One region of the Halomonas sp. BC1 genome, then DNA from elsewhere that is predicted to be linked to it. Evidence: predicted binding sites of a transcription regulator. Region 1 holds the regulator's gene; each other region holds the start of a gene.

Evidence for each region. Region 1 encodes FliA, which starts transcription of late flagellar genes. Its sites were predicted from a motif close to CTAAAGTTNNNNNNNNNNCNGCCGATA; they were not measured.
Region 2: a site for FliA is predicted at 2,067-2,093, ahead of B7L72_RS04625 (DUF4019 domain-containing protein). Genes of this name have one in related genera too.
Region 3: a site for FliA is predicted at 2,090-2,116, ahead of B7L72_RS03290 (flagellin N-terminal helical domain-containing protein). Genes of this name have one in related genera too.

The regions. Positions count from the first base shown of each region.
Region 1 is NZ_LFGS01000003.1:93,338-101,711, forward strand. Features, by position in the region: gene B7L72_RS01220 (hypothetical protein) at 1-368, shown strand, start outside; gene B7L72_RS01225 (hypothetical protein) at 365-631, opposite strand; gene B7L72_RS01230 (OmpA family protein) at 655-1,326, opposite strand; gene B7L72_RS01235 (motility protein A) at 1,331-2,149, opposite strand; gene B7L72_RS01240 (RNA polymerase sigma factor FliA) at 2,190-2,894, opposite strand; gene B7L72_RS18805 (flagellar protein FlhE) at 2,921-3,133, opposite strand; gene B7L72_RS01250 (hypothetical protein) at 3,427-4,014, opposite strand; gene flhF (flagellar biosynthesis protein FlhF) at 4,011-6,185, opposite strand; gene flhA (flagellar biosynthesis protein FlhA) at 6,236-8,320, opposite strand; gene flhB (flagellar biosynthesis protein FlhB) at 8,317-8,374, opposite strand, start outside.
Region 2 is NZ_LFGS01000005.1:7,911-12,073, reverse strand. Features, by position in the region: partial or broken gene B7L72_RS04640 (helix-turn-helix domain-containing protein) at 1-300, opposite strand, end outside; gene B7L72_RS04635 (hypothetical protein) at 394-852, opposite strand; gene B7L72_RS04630 (YqaA family protein) at 988-1,590, shown strand; gene B7L72_RS04625 (DUF4019 domain-containing protein) at 1,618-2,025, opposite strand; gene B7L72_RS04620 (alternative oxidase) at 2,220-2,852, shown strand; gene B7L72_RS04610 (class I SAM-dependent DNA methyltransferase) at 3,164-3,913, shown strand; partial or broken gene B7L72_RS04605 (DUF1456 family protein) at 3,930-4,163, opposite strand, start outside.
Region 3 is NZ_LFGS01000004.1:370,279-374,334, reverse strand. Features, by position in the region: gene B7L72_RS03295 (helicase C-terminal domain-containing protein) at 1-2,059, shown strand, start outside; gene B7L72_RS03290 (flagellin N-terminal helical domain-containing protein) at 2,225-3,049, shown strand; gene B7L72_RS03285 (hypothetical protein) at 3,090-3,362, shown strand; gene B7L72_RS18845 (hypothetical protein) at 3,429-3,560, shown strand; partial or broken gene B7L72_RS18450 (hypothetical protein) at 3,689-4,056, shown strand, end outside.

The sequences.
Region 1 (8,374 bases):
TGAGCCTCAATACCACCCAAGGGGTATGCGACCTCCCCTGGCTGGAAATGCGCGTGACCCTGGCACAGCAGCAGGGCGAGAGCCGCGCCGTCAATCTGGTGCCTACCCGGCTGCGTATCGATGACCAACCCATCGTGGACACCATGGCCGAGTTCATCACCGAGCGCGGCGATGACGGCTTCTACGCGCACTTTTACCTGAGCGATCTCGACACACTGATGGCACAGATGCGCACCGGTGAGCAGTTTTTTCTGGGCTTCGACCAAAACGAGCAGGAGCCCTGGTACATGACCTTCAGCCTCAACGGCGCAGACCGCGCCATCGCGCGTATGCAGCAGCTGTGCGAGGACAGCACAACAGAAGATTAACCGGTTCGCTGCTCGGCGATTTCCACACGATAGCGGTTCCAGGCCTGGATCAATGGATCGAAGTGGGCCAACTGTTCCAGCCGATGGTTGGCCAGAGCCAGCGCCTTGCGCTCTTGCTCGAGGTGCATATTGAGCGTGCTGATTTCGTAAGCCGAAATGGCCAGCGTCAGGTTTTCACCCAGAGCGACCTGCATTTGCCGACAGTCGGGATCGAGCACCAGCACGGCGCCAAAGAATTGCAGTCGAGAGTGATGCGTCAACACAAAGATAGCCTCGAGATAGAGCTTTACCCCTCGACCTGCTGCTTGAGCAGCAGTTCAACGCGCCGATTGGCAGCTCGCCCTTCCGCGGTCGCGTTGCTTTCCATGGGCTGGGTGTCGGCATAGCCAACTGCCCGCATACGAGAAATGGCGATACCCTGGCGCTCCAACTGGCGTACCACGGCAATGGCTCGCCCCGTGGAAAGCTCCCAGTTGGAAGGAAAGCGCGGGGTGGCAATGGGCACATTATCGGTATGTCCTTCCACCGATATTTGGCCTTCGAACGTTTGGAGTACCGACGTGAGACCTTCCAACACGATCAGGCCCTGGGGCGTTAGCACATCGCTACCACTGGAAAACAACAGGCTGTCGTCGATGCGCAGGGTGATGCCTTCACGGCCCTGCGAGACACTGACTCCTGGAATATCCAGCCCGGCCATCTGCGGCTGCACGCCGTCGTGACGTGGATGAATACCAGTGGCCAATGAGGCCAACGGCATGGCCATGATGGCACTGGCCGGCCCCATGGCATCGCTCTCCCTCCCTTCGCCACCGCCAGGAGGCGTCAGCGCCAGCAAGAGCACGAACAGGGTAATCAGCAGCGTCAAGACGTCCAGGTAACTGGTCAGCCACCCTTCATCGCTCTCGCTTGCTGCCGCAGGCAGCTCCAGCGCATGCCGTGCATCCTGATTGAGCATGGGGCTACCCTTTCTTCAGCGCCGGGTCGGCATCCGGGCGCGGCTTGACGCTCGCATCACGAATTTCATCGTGGTAGTTGGCCACGAACGAGTTCAGCGTTTCTTCGATGAACGACGGCAGGCGACGCTTGGTAATCAGTGAAATGCCTTCCAACACCATGTTCATGGTGATCAACCGCTCTTCGGTGCGCCGCTCCAGCTTGACGGCAATGGGTTTGAAGACCAGATTGGCCAGCAAAATACCGTAGAACGTGGTGAGCAGCGCCACGGCCATGCGCGGACCAATCACCTGCAGATCGCCCGCATCCATGACTTCCAGCATGTTGACCAACCCCACCAGCGTACCGATCATGCCGAAGGCCGGCGCATAGGTGGCCATGGTGCGAAAAATCTGTGCTTCGGCATGCTCCCGCGCCTTCAGACGTGCGATTCGCCAGCGCAGCATGTCAAAAATTTCATCTTCCTTGGTATTGGCAATGACCAGTTGAATCCCGGTGCGCAGAAACGGGTTGCGCGTGTGCTCCAGCTCCCGCTCCACGGCTCGCACATCGCCCTTGAACCATAACCGCGACATGGCCACCAACTCGCTGATATCGTCGCGCACGTAGGTATTCTCGCGGCGGAATACCAGCCCTACCAGGCGCACCACCCGCAGCACCTCCTTCAGGGGGTAGCTGATGAATGTCGCTGCCAGGGTGCCGGTAATGACGATGGCAAGGCCAGGCAAATTGATAAAGCTTTCGGGTGATTCTGCGGTGAAGAACAGCACGCTTACCAATAACAGCATGCTGGCAAATATGCCGATCAGCGTAGAGGGGTTCATCAACGGTTCCTTGCCGGTTAACGTGAGAAGGGTAAGAGGGTTAATGCTGGTCGCTCAAGCGAGCACGAAGGCGACTAACGGCCTGACTATGCAGTTGCGATACTCGCGACTCGGTCACACCCAGTACCGCTCCCACTTCCTTGAGGTTCATCTCTTCCTGGTAATACAGAGCCATCAGCAGTTTTTCACGCTCGGGAAGCGCCTCAATGGCTTCGATGAGCGTGCGCCGCTGCTGCTCATCGAGCAGCTGCTCGAACGGGCGATTGGCGCTGCCTTCGTCACCCGCTGGCTCACCGCCATCGGCCATCAGCTCCTCGAAAGGCAGCAGCCGACCGCTGTTGGTGTCATTCAGCAGCTGCTGATAGTCACTCAATGGCATATCCAATGCCTGCGCGATTTCCGTCTCTTCGGGGGGCCTGCCCAGTACCTGCTCCAAACGGCGCACGGTTTCATCGACCGCCCGGGCAGAGCGGCGCACGCTGCGCGGCAACCAATCCCGAGTGCGCAGCTCATCCATCATGGCCCCTCGGATGCGCTGGCTGGCGAACGTGGCAAACGTCGCGCCCTGTGCGGCATCAAAGCGACCCAGCGCCTCCAGCAAGCCCACCATACCCGCTTGAATCAGATCATCCAGCTCGATACTGGCGGGCAATCTGACCTGCAGCGTCAAGGCCTGACGCCTCACCAGTGGCATGTATTGCGTCAACAGCTCACTCTGCTTGATCCTGCCTTGTGCTGTATACATCCTATCGCCTCACGGCTAAACGATCTTTACTGATAGTTCACGATGACCTGTAACCCCTGCACCCGCACGGGTCGCTGCCCCGGCGACAGCGCAAAACGCATATAGAGTGGTTCGCTGGCGCTCAGGCCGGACAGTGCCATGGTACTGCCACGCGCGCTCCCCAAGGCCACACACTGTGCAGGATGGCACAGCCAGGCGTTGACAGGCACGTGGGCAGGCGTCTCGAAACGCCATTGCACTCTCGCCAATGTCGCGTCGCCCAGCGGTACGCCCGCGGGGGGGTGATGGCTTGGCTACTGCTTGCCCGATCGCTCATGGCCACCATCACCGAGGGCATTTGGCTGCTCCAGCTCCCCGTGGCCGCTAGCACCGAGCTGGCGAACCCAAACGCCAGCATCAGGAGCGCTGCGCTTGAGCAGCGCGCTCTGCGTGTCACTGTCGACCACTTTACGACGTGGATCAATGTTTGCCGACGCATCGTGTTGAGCGACCTCTTGTGTAGAACCATGAGCGGCACCTTGTCATGGGGCCATCAGCGCGCCAGCAGCAACAGCTCTATCTGCAAGTAATGCTCGGCGGCATCACGCAGGTTGTCGAGCAGCCCCTGCCGCGGCAAGTGGGGCTCGTGCAGTGCCAGCAAACGCGCTGGCCCGCCCCGCTCGCGCATCTGGCGCAGCGCGCGGTACATGCTCGCAAAGGCTGCGGCATCGCTGTTGACCCATAGCGCCCAATGGGGGTAGCGCTCGGCCAGGGCCGTCAGCGACCCTGCCTCTGGCTGGGCTACCTTGATGTCCCACTCCTGCGGATCACCCGCCCATTGGCGCCCCAGCGACGCCCACTGGGCCAGGCGCCCCTTGACCTTGTCTACCTGCACGGCGCCCGCTGGGCTCAGGCCCACCACCACCAGTGTCCGCGTTGGACGCGGCGCCGACACATTGGCCGCCGCCGTGGTGACCTCTGGCGAAGTGGCAGTGACGGCTGACGCAGCATCGACTGACGGCACGTCAACGTCCATTGCCTCTTGCGGTTCTTGTTGCGCTTCTTCCTGTTGCTCGCCGCGCTGCTGACGCTGTAGATCTGCCCATTTTCTCAGCCCTGCCGCCTGGTCCTGACCCTTCATAGCACATCCTCAAGGCTGACACTGCCCAGTTGACGAATGGCATCGCGGGCCATCAGCACATGCAGCAGCGCATCCAGCAGCGCCGTATCGCGACGCTTGCGCTGGCTACCCAGTAACCGAATCAGGTCCGTTCGCAGCGCCTGGCCGTGCTCATCATCGGCCAGGTCGAGATGGCCTGCCACGGCTGCCGCGCCGCTGGCCATCAGCAGGCGCAGCTCACGACTGACCTCACCGCCGTCATTGTCCTTGAGCTGCTGCCAGGCACGCCTGGTAAGTGCGGCCAGCCCATCGCTTTCGAGCTGTGTGACCAGCAGGGACAGGACATCGCTGCCCAGCCGTGCAGGTGTCAACCAGTAGCGACGCGCGACGTGTTTGTCTGTTTCCGGGTCCTGGATATCGCCTACCCACGCCAGCAGCGGGTGGCCCGAGGCTGTTTGCACCTCTACATAGGCGTTACACAACTGCATTCGCTGGCCGCGAAAACGGATTGAGACGCTATGGGTCAGCGTGCTCTCCTGGAACAGGCCTTTCAGGGTGTAGCGCTCGCCCTGACAGTTTACGCGCTGACTGGCGTGTACCGCGCTGACCCAGGTCAAACGTTGGCCATGCAACCAGGCAAGTACGTCAGGCTCCGGCAGGGCGGGGAGGAGATGCACTGCCATATTCTCTCCGCACTCCGCCAGGCGCGGCAGCCAGCCGGCTGGCTGACGATGCTGAAGGCGGGTCAGGGCCAACCAGCGGCCTTGCTCATCCAGCCGAATGTCCGGCATCGCCCAATCACAGCCACGTCCCTGGCGGCGCGGCGACCAGGCCAGCCCCATGGCAGCGCTATTGGCCTCCGCTCCTGCCAGCAGCTCATCCAGCCGCTGATCCTGAACGACGCCGGGCAGTGCCCCGATATCCCAAGCGGCTTCCAACAGATGAAAATCCACCACCCGCTTACGCAGCCGAGACAATACCGACGAGAGCCGACGCCCCTGCCCCAGCACATCCCGCGACCAGCGTGGCAAGCTGATGGGCGCCGGTGATTCGGCGTGGCGCGCAGCGCGGGGCTGTGCAGCCAACGCCTGATCGATCAGCGCCCGAGCGTCGGCCACGGCCATGTCTTCGGGTACCTGCTGACCATAAGAGCCAAACAGGACGCGCATGCCGTGGCGCATGACGATATCCAGCGCCGGAGCCAGCCGCCCGGCTTCGTCCTGCTTGGTGATGATGCAGTCATCCAACGTAGCCCCCGCCGCTCTGGCTGCCTGACGGTAGCGCAGCACGACCTCCTCCAGCGTTTCGGGCTGGCTGGCAGCGTTCAACATCAGCACCAGACGCACGGTGGATTGGCCACCTTGCAGGTGAGCGATCTGTTCGATCACCCGCTGGTCGCGCTGACTCATGCCTACGGTATCGACAATCACCCACTGCTTGCCCTGCAGGCGCCCTACCAGCTCGTCGATGGGCTGCTCGACATCCAGCGCATACATGGGAGTATCCAGCAGTCGCGCGTAGATGCGCAGCTGCTCGTGGGCACCAATCCGGAAGCTGTCGGTGGTCACCAGCGCCACTGGGCGTGTGCCGTGGCGCATCACAAAACGAGCCGCCAGCTTGGCCGTCGTGGTCGTCTTGCCAACCCCGGTAGGGCCTACCAGGGCCACAATGCCGGTCTGGTCGAAAAATGCGTCTTCCTGACGGAGCACGCTCAGCCGCGCCATGAGCTGACCACGCAACCAGGTCATCAAGGTCTCACTGGAGGCCGGTAACGCTGCCAGCTCGTCGGGCAGTGCCTCGACCACTTCCTGACTCAGCTCGTTGCTGAAGCCGACGCGCAGCATCACCTGCTGCAAATGCTCTGACGCGCTATCCGCCCCTGGCGCAGGGTCGGGTTGTCGTCGCGCCAGCAGCTCGCGCATCTCTTGCATTTCACGCAGCAGGCGCTCGCTCATGGCTTCCAACGGGTCTGGCTGTTGGGGCAACGAAAACACCGGCGCAGCGGGTTCCTGCTGCGTGGCCGGACTGGGGGCAGGATCGAACTGATCGACGGCATCGTCTGCCATGGCGAGGATTTCGACTCCCCCTTCGGTGCGCCGATTGGCCACGATCAGGGCGTCATCGCCGAGTACTTCTCGCACCTGGCGCATGACATCGCGGCTGTTGGCTCCGACAAAACGTCTAACGCTCATGCTTCACCTGTTACCTGTGTACGAAAGACGGCTAACCATCAGGAGCGGCATCAGCGACCACCCACCAGCGTGGTCACACGCAGCGTGCGGTCGTCAGGAATTTCTGCCTGAGACATGACCACCAGGTGGCGCATGCGACGGCGCAGAAAACGCGAGAGCACGGCACGCAGCGAGTGCTGCACCACCAGCACCGGTGCCTCTCCGCTGCCTTCATGACGCTCCAACGCTTGCTGGGCTTGATTCATGAGGGTATCCGCAAGGCCTGGCTCCATGGCACCGTTGCCATTCATGGCCTGCAGCAACACTTGCTCCAGTTGAGCATCCAGCCCCATGACGTTCAGTGTCTCCTGCCCGGCAAACCACTGCTGGGTAATCGCGCGGCCCAGCGCGATACGCACCAGTGCCGTGAGTTCATTGGGATCCTTTTGCTGGCCAGCATGCTCGGCCAGGGTATCCAGCACGCTACGCATATCGCGAATCGAGACATCCTCATCCAGCAGGTTCTGCAAGATACGCTGCAATACCGTCAACGAGATAGCCTTGGGCACCACTTCTTCGACCAGTGACTTTTGATCGTCCCCCAGCTTGTCCAATAGCTTTTGAACTTCCTGACGACCCAGCATCTCTGGAGAGTGGCGATGCAGCAGATGGTTGAGGTGCGTGGCAATCACCGTACTGGCATCTACCACCGTGTAACCATACACCTGCGCGTGCTCACGCTGGTTGCTGTCGATCCAGACCGCTGGTAAACCAAACGCCGGATCCTGTGTCGGCGTACCCTGCAGTTCCCCCGACACCTGGCCGGGATCAATGGCCAGCCACTTGCCCGGCTGAGCCTCGGCACGCCCGATTTCGGCGCCTTTCATGGATAATACGTAGGTGTTAGGCGGTAGCTCCAGGTTGTCGCGAATATGCACCACCGGCGGCAGAAAGCCCACCTCTTGAGCAAATTTCTTGCGCACGCTCTTGATGCGCCCCAGCAGCTCGCCCTTCTGGCGCGAATCCACCAGCGGAATCAAACGGTGCCCCACTTCCAGCCCAAGCGTATCCACGAGCTGGACATCCTCCCAACTCGCCTCAGGGGTTTCCTGCAGCATGGGGGGTGGTGCAGCAGTCAGCTCCTGCTCGACCAGCGCCTGATTCTTGTGACGAATCAGGTACCAGGCCAGCCCGGACAACAGTGCAGTGAACAGCAGAAAAACAAAGTTGGGCATACCCGGCACGAGGCCCAGCAAGCCCATCACCATGGCCGCCAGAATCATCACCTGCGGATTCACGAACAGCTGGCTGATCATCTGCTGACCAACGTCCTGCTCGGTATTCACCCGAGAGACGGTCACGCCCGCCGCCGTGGAGATCACCAGCGCCGGAATCTGGGCCACCAGACCGTCACCGATGGTCAACAGCGTATAGGTGCGCGCGGCATCGCCGAACCCCATATTGTGCTGCATCATGCCAATCAGCAGACCACCAATGATGTTGACCACCATGATGACTAGCCCGGCTACCGCATCGCCACGCACGAACTTGCTGGCACCGTCCATGGAACCGTAAAAGTCGGCTTCCTGGGCTACTTCTGCGCGACGCTTCTTGGCATCCTCTTCGCCAATCAAACCGGCGTTCAAATCGGCATCGATGGCCATCTGTTTACCAGGCATGGCATCCAGCACAAAGCGGGCACCGACTTCGGCAATACGCCCGGCCCCTTTGGTGATGACCATGAAGTTGATGATCACCAGAATCAAGAACACTACCAAGCCAACGGCAAAGTTCCCCCCGACAAGGAAGGTGCCAAACGCCTCGATAACCTTGCCCGCAGCATCCCCCCCCTGGTGCCCTTCCATCAGCACCACGCGTGTGGAGGCAACGTTGAGCGAGAGCCGCAGCAGCGTGGTAAACAGCAGGACGGCAGGAAACGCGGCAAAATCCAGTGGCCGTTCGGCAAACATGCTGACCAGCAGCACCATGATCGCCAGAGCAATATTGAAGGTGAAGAGCATGTCGAGTGCGAACGGCGGCAGGGGCAGAATCATCATGCCCAGGATCATCAGGATCAGCAGCGGTCCTGCCAGCAGTTTCATACTCACATCGTTGGACCAGTTACGCTGATTGATTAGCTGGCTCAAACTTTTCATGGCTGCGCCTCATTGCCATCGGCACGACGGCCGGGCGTATCCATTTCCGGTGGC
Region 2 (4,163 bases), on a different contig from region 1:
CCCCGGTGTGACCGCTTCCAGCGTCACGAAATGATCGTAAAGCCGCGAGCCGCCGCTCAGCCCCAGCGCTTCGGCGGTGTCGGCAAGGCTCTGGGAAGAAGCAATCAACTGCTTGCCCCGCGCCAACGTCAACGCTTGTAAAAAGCGCTTCGGACTCACCCCTACATAGCGGCTGAACAGCCGCTGAAAATGGAACGCACTCAAGTGTACCTGCTCGGCCACCGCCTCCAGGCTCGGCTGCTGGGCGGCGTGGGCCACCATGAAGGCCATGGCTTTTTCGATACGGGCGTAGTCGTTCATCGCGTCCATCTCACGGGCAAAGGGGCAAAAAGAGGCTGATGCTCGCTAAAGCTTACCCAGTGAAAGGCCCGACACCTACCCGAATCTTGCGCACTACACATGCCGGTAAATCACCCGCAAGGGTTGCCCCAGGTGGCGTTGCAGCGACTCGGTCTGTTGGGGGCTCATGGCCCCTGTTCTGGGGTTGATGGCCGTGAGCGAAAACCGAGCGAACCCTTGGGGGAAGGAGTAGTCGAGCTGGTGCACGCTGGCGACACTGCCACAGCACGGCAGCGCCTGGGGAAGGAGCGCAAAGCCACGCTGTGCGTCGTAATCCTGATCCATCACGAGATGCCACTCAGGAAGGGTCAGCTCTTGCGCGCACAGGTGACAGCGCACGTACTCGAAGTTGCTGCCACAGTCATGAAACATCACATGCTCTGATACCTGCTCGTCTATACTCTCTGCCTCGGGCATCCACTGCCACAACGCAGCCTTGGCCTGGGCTACCTGCTGCGCAGTGGGCAGATAGTGAGGCTCTGCCGGAATGATGACGATATGATGATCACTCATGTGAGTCACTCCGTGTGAGTCGCTCCAAGTGCGTCGGTCAATGAGTACGCAACAGTCTACTCTACACGACAACCCCGCACATTCATCATGTGCGCCGACGCCAGTCGGCCATGCCAGTTACGTCAGGAGGACACGATGGCGCTGATCTCTACCCGTACCCAGCACTGGCTGGAGCGTTTGAACGGCTCCAAACACATGCTCTGGCTGATCGCCACCCTCTCGTTTCTGGAAACCATCATCCTGCCCGTGCCCATCGAGCTGGTACTGATCCCGTTGATGGCGGTGAACAAACAGCGGATCTGGGCGATTGCCACGGCCACCACGCTGGGCTGCCTGGTGGCGTCGCTGGTGGGCTATAGCGTGGGCATGGTGCTCTATCAATCGCTGGGGACCTGGTTTATCGAGTTCATGGGCATGGAGGAGAGCTATCAGGCGTTTCAGGGCTTCTTCAACCGCTACGGGTTTGCCGCGATTCTGGCCATCGGCATTCTTCCCATCCCCTTCCAGGTGGCCATGATTACCGCCGGGCTTTCCGGCTACCCCATCCTGCTATTCGTGCTGGCGGCGCTGCTCTCACGCGGGCTGCGCTACTACGGGCTGGCCTGGCTGGTGAAACGCTATGGCAAACGGGTTGAAACCCTGTGGAAGCGCCATGCGCTGATGACCAGCCTCGCACTGGGCAGCGCGGTGCTGGTCATCGTGTTGGTCATGCAGGCATTGGCGGGGATGATCGTGTGATAGGCTAGCGGCTGATTGGCCCAGCCGTCACTCGATATAGTAACCACTGACCCGCCAGGTGCCGTTTTCCAGATGCGGGGTCACCACTTCCACCACTCGGGGGCGGTTGGCAAACTGGGTCTGGAAGGTAACGACCTTGAAGTCGCCCCGTTCAGCGCCGGGCATGGAGGTGTACTGCGAAACGCGCACTCGGCGGCGCGATTGCACCGAGCCAAAGTCCTTGCGCGACAGCGCAACGGTGCGTTCAAGCATAGTGGCAGAAAGCGGTGTGCTCAGCAGTGGCGAAGCGGCTTCCCATGCCTGTTCATACTCGCTGTTATCGATCTTCGCCAACCACGCCAGCGCCGCCTCCTCTGCCGCCTGCACAGATGCCTGAGCCGTTGCGGTAAGCATCAACAAGGCAGCGGACAACAACAGAGCACGTAATTTTGGCATGGCAGACTCATTAGTGGCTAAGAAAAGACGTACCTCTTTATTATCGGAAAGTCGCAAGGATTCTTTAGCATTTCAGCGCCCATTGCTGCCAGCGACGTCAATCTTTCACCGCAGTGGCAAAAAGATGCTCAAGCGACGAACCCAAAAGCTATACAGAAGTCATACATTAAAATTTTACCTGCAAGGAGTAGACCATGAACAGTCATGATGAGCACACGAGGCCTGGCGAACAATACACACATCACCAACCTCAGGGGCTGTCAGACCGCATTGCCTACCGAGTCGTGAAATTCATGCGGTTTTTTGCCGACAAGTTTTTTGCCGGCCGTTACGGCCATCGTGCCGTCATTCTGGAAACAGTGGCAGCCGTGCCCGGCATGGTGGGAGGGGCGATACAGCACTTGCATGCCATTCGGCGCATCAAGGATGATGATGGCTGGATTCGTACCCTATTGGATGAAGCGGAAAACGAGCGCATGCACCTGATGACCTTTATCGAGGTCGCCAAGCCCAACCGTTTCGATCGCTTCCTCATTCTCGTAGCCCAAGGCATGTTCTTTAATCTGTTTTTCCTGCTGTATTTATGCTCCAGCAAGACCGCCCACCGCGTGGTCGGCTACCTGGAAGAGGAAGCCGTCTATAGCTACACCGAATACCTGGAAGGCATCGACCGAGGCGAGTACGAAAACATCCCGGCGCCCCAAATCGCCATCGATTACTGGAAGCTACCCCAGGATGCGCGGTTGCGCGACGTGGTGATCGCCGTGCGTGCCGACGAAGCGAGCCATCGGGACGTCAACCATGACTTCGCCGACCAGCTTTCTTGATGGGCTACCGTAAGCGGCTAACGTGAAAAGCTGTCTCCACAACCCATCACCGGGCCCCTGCGCCAGGCCCGGTGATATTAGCCTTTTCAGCTCTCGCCCAGGCATAGCCGCATGAAACAGCTATTGGGATCAAGCCGGTAGCTGCCGAACGGCCCGCAATACTCGAACCCGAACCGGGCAGATAAACGGCGGGCGCGTTCGAATATGTATCATTGCCCTCTCCGTTGGCTAGCCAAACCCGGCTTCTCAAATACGAAGCGCTCGTATACCATGCGCCACCTCTTTCCTTTAGCGTTCACCGTTAGGCCACCATGTCCGTCAACGCGCTCTACACCGACCTTTCCGGCTATTACGATCTGATGTGCGTCGACATCGACTACCGCGCGCAAAGTAACGCCATTCATCGCCTGCATCAGCTGTTTGGCAACGCGGGCAGCCAGCACCTGGACCTGGCCTGCGGCACCGGCCCCCACGTACGCCATTTTCTGGATGTGGGCTACACCAGCAGCGGGCTGGACATTCACCAGCCGATGCTGGACCTGGCAGCCACCCGCTGCCCGGAAGCTCACTTTTCGCTGCAAGACATGGGCCAGTTCCAGGTGGATGAGCCGGTGGATTTGATCACCTGCTTTTTATACTCCATCCACTACAACGCCAACCTGGAAAAGCTGAGCGCCTGCATCGCCAGCACCCACCGCGCCCTGCGCACCGGCGGCGTACTGTGCTTCAACAGCGTGGACAAGGAGCGCATCGACAACGCGCTGTTCGTCAAGCACACCGCCCAGCAGGGTGAGGATCGCTTCACGTTTCGTTCGGGTTGGCACTATGCGGGGCAAGGGGAACGGCAAACGCTGCGGCTCAGTATCGAAAAGAGCACACCTGCGGTCACCCAGGTATGGAATGACGAGCACCCCATGGTGGCGGTCAGCTTTGGCGAACTCATCGCCCTGCTGACGCCCTACTTCGAGGTGCACTTGTTCGAACACGACTACCAGACCATCACCCCGTGGGACAACGCGTCTGGCAATGCCATCTTCGTGTGCGTGAAGCGCGACGGCTAAGGTGCCATCTAAGGCGTCAGCTCTCCTGGCTGGGGCGCTGCTGTTGCTGCACGCCCATCAGGAAGTTGCGCAGCATCTGGTCCTTGCACTCGCGGTAATTCTTGTGGCTTGGCTTGCGGAAGAACGCGCTCAGCTCGTGGGGGCTGAGCGGTAGCCCCACCTGCTCGAACACCGCCAGCACGTCTTCGGCCTTCATGTTCAGCGCAATACGCAGCTTCTGGAACACCATGTTGTTGTTCAGCTGGGTTTC
Region 3 (4,056 bases), on a different contig from region 1:
TTCTCCAATACCTGTGTTCATGCATCCGGTTATCGACTACCTCACCAACGTCTTGCCCCAACGCCCCGGTTTTCAACACAACCCGGTGCAGGTGGCTTATGCCCAGGCACTGCTCGACGGCGTCAAGGCGCAAGGCCAGGTGCATTTCGTTGAAGGCGATACCGGCATCGGCAAATCACTGGCCTACCAGCTGGTACTCGCTGACTGGGTCGCCAAGGGTAAGCGCATGGGCGGCAAGCAGGCCGCCCGCCGGGCGGTGATCTCGACCCACTCCCGCGCCTTGCAGCGGCAACTGCTGCAGCCGGAGAACCTCACCATCGTGCGCGATTACCTTACTCGCGCCGAGCTGCCGGCACTCAGTTTTCAACTGCGCATGGGCCGTGAAAACTACCTGAGCCCCGAGCGCCTGGCCCTGCAGTTGGGGGCGATCAGCCTGGAAGCGGCGCAAAAGGATCGCCACCTACCCGCCAACTTGCGGCAACTGGTGCGTTGGGCACTGGAGAGCGATGGTTGCCTGCTCGACCTCGATCCCGCCTGGTTACCGGAGGGGTGGCAGGTATCGGACTTGGCCTTGCGGCGCGACGACCCCTTGCCGGAAAGCCTGGAGGCCCAGCTCAATGAAGCGGTAAATAGCGATATCCTGATCATCAACCACGCCCTGCTGGTGGTGGATCTGGTCACCCAGGGGAGCGTCACCCAGGCGGCCTCGCCCTATGTACTGCTGCTCGATGAGGCCGAGCATTACCCCGAACTGGCCGAAGAGCTGCTTAGCCAACGGCTATCGTTACAGACCACCGTGCGTCTGCTCACGCTACTGAAACAGCATCCTGCGGCTGCCGAGTGGCAGGCACTGCTGGCGTCACTCACCGATGCCGAGCGTGCCGGCAGCGCTCACGGTATCAGCGATGAGCAAAGCGCCCAGCTTCAAGGCGCCATTGAGGCGCTACTCAAGCGGCGACCACGGGAATCGGCTCACGATCCGGCGCTATGGCGGGAGTGGCTGCATGTACGCCACAGTGCCGAAACCATCGCCACTCGGCTGCGTGAAGCCAGCCGTTACCTGGTACTGGACTACTCACCGGTGCGCGGGCTGCCGGGCATCGTCGCCCATTCACCCAGCGCGGCCTCCAGCCTGCGCAATGGCGTGGGTGATCGTGCCACACTGCTGACCTCCGCCACCCTCTCTGATCTCGACCATGCGCCAGGCGAGGCGCCGCAGTTTCGTTATATGCGCAGCCGCCTGCAGCTACCCACCACCAGCAAGCGCAGTGGCCAGCAGGTCAGCTTTCAGGCCAAACACTTTGGTGAACTGCGTTTTCGGCTACCCCAGGGGTTACCGCACCCGATTGCCAAGCTGCAGGGTGGTGGCTACCGGTTGGACGAAGACTATATAGAGCGTGTGCTGCCGTATTTGCTCGATCAGCCGGGGCGTACCCTGGTGCTGTGTGCCAGCTACGCCGATGTCGAAGCCTTGGTGGATGCCTGGCCGGATACACAGCGCCACCGCCTGGTAGCGCATCAGTTGGGCCAGGGATTAAGCGAGCTGGTGGCAACGCTGGAGAGTGATAGCATTCTGCTCACCCCGGCAGGCTGGGAAGGGCTCTCGCCCACTCGTGAAGGCAATAGCGCCTACTGGTCGCATCTGGTGGTACTGCGCAACCCGCGTGCGGCACGCAGCGCCGTGGAACAGCGTTTGGTCGAACAATTGCTGCAACGCCGTGGCCTGGATAGTGAGCGGGCAGCGGCCATGGCCAGCGGAATGCTTTACCGCAAAAGCACCGTGCGTACCCTGCATAAGCTGCGCCAAGGGCTGGGGCGAGCCATTCGCCACCCCGATGATCAGGTGCTGGTCACGCTGCTGGAACCGCGCTTCCCCCGCCCCTCGGCAACGCCGCCACTGGCGGGCGTTATTCAAAGCGATGCCCTTTTGGGGGCTATTCCCGCCCGGTTTCGTCCTGCCTGGCAGCAGGCGGAAGAGCCAAAGGCGCTTGAACTTGGGGATCGCAGGCGGCAAACGCCTGCCGAGTCGTTGCAGGCTGACCTCAAGGCGTTGCTCTAGCCACTGCGGTAAAAAATTTTCCTTCTCACCCTAAAGTCTTTGCGCAGGGTGCCGTTATATAGGGTAACGGCCACCGGCGCCGTTATGGCAGGCCCGAGAAGCTGGGTCGAACGAAAGGTTCAGCGGGCCCGTCAATGGAGCCCTCAACACAGGAAGGAACATCACATGTCCGTGATCAATACCAACATCACGTCCCTGATTGGCCAGTCCAATCTGAGCAAGTCACAAAACGCGTTGCAGACCAGCATGGAGAGGTTGTCCTCCGGCCTGCGTATCAACAGTGCCAAGGACGACGCCGCCGGTCAGGCCATCGCCAACCGCATGACCGCCCAGATCAACGGCCTCAACCAGGCCCAGCGCAACGCCAACGACGGCATCTCGCTGGTGCAGACCGCCGAAGGCGCCCTGAACCAGATCAACGACAACGTCCAGCGCATCCGTGAGCTGACCGTGCAGGCCGCCAACGGCACCAACAGTGAGGAGGACCTGAAGTCCATCCAGGATGAGATCACTCAGCGTCTGGAGGAGATCGACCGTATCGCCAATCAGACCACCTTCAACGGTGTCGAGGTGCTCGCCCCTGGCACTGATTCCATCAACATCCAGGTCGGTGCCAACGATGGAGAATTTATTACCGTAAATCTGGAAGCGGCTGATGCTGCGGCGCTTGGGCTGGCGGGTTTTACTGTCGTTGACGCTGACTTTGATAGTGAGACCGATGGTCCTCTTGCGCTCATTGATGAGGCCCTGAACATTATCGATAGCCTGCGCTCCGAGTTGGGTGCGGTGCAGAACCGCTTCGAGGATGCCATCGTCAACCTCAACACCAACTCCACCAACCTCTCCGCCGCCCGCTCGCGCATCGAGGATGCCGACTACGCGGTGGAAGTCGCCAACATGACCCGCGCGCAGATCCTGCAGCAGGCCGGCACTTCCGTACTGGCACAAGCCAACCAGATTCCGCAGAACGTTCTTTCTCTGCTGGGTTAATCTGAGGCTTAGCCTAACGCTTGGCCGAAAGGTTGAAGTGGTGATTATCGACGGGGCCGAAGGCCCCGTTTTAATTGGGGGTAGCATGTTCGAAAAGTCATACAAGATTCTCGCTAAGAGAAGGCAAGGGAAGTTGGTTGTTGTTGCAGTGAAAGATTTGGCTGAGGTAGACCTGATAGAATGGGTTACGGGAAAGGCCTCCGCTGGCATAAGGCCAGTCGAGATAACCAATAGGTGTATTGTTGTAGATGCCAAGAGAGTTTTCATGGAGCCGCTTGGAAATGGGTGTTCAATTCTATCTGTATTTGGGTGAATAAGGAGGGGCTGTCGGGGAAAGACCTTCATTTCCTCATTTCTTTGAGTGGTGAGCGGAGCGGGCATGACGCCAGACGAACATCAGCATTTGATCGACGAGCTTCAAGGTGTCATCGACGATACCCAACATACCCTCGACCGTTTCGAGGCCACCGGTACGGATACACAGATGCCGGAGGATAGCGAGACCTGTTAGCTGGATCGGCTTGGTGCTACGCTGTTGACAACGCGAAGTCAGCCTACCTTCGTTAAGCCGTAGGTTGGTGATGCCACCACCGCAAATGTGCTAAGCTGAAACTGGATTGAGGTTCGGAGAGCAGTGTAATGGATAGAATTTATGGCTTTCCGGCATCAGCAAAGCATTACCATCTCTACACACTCGACTCGGAAATCAAACGGCATCCTGCCTATTTTTCTGCCAAACAAGGGAGTGAAGAGGCTGCTCTTGAACTGGTATGGGAGTTGGCGAGGGAATTCCTCTATCGCCTTCGCGGTGAATTCTCTGAAGATGTGGTATATGTGTCACCTTTTGCAAGAGAAGCCGCTGGCGATAACGCGATCCCTCCATTACTAGCTAGCGCCTGTGCTAACTTGATAGGTGGGCAAGCAGAAAGTGACATCGTTCAAGTAGAGAGGGTTTACCACACAGGTGCCGACCCTATGGAGCGTATGTCGTTGAGACCTTCTTTCGA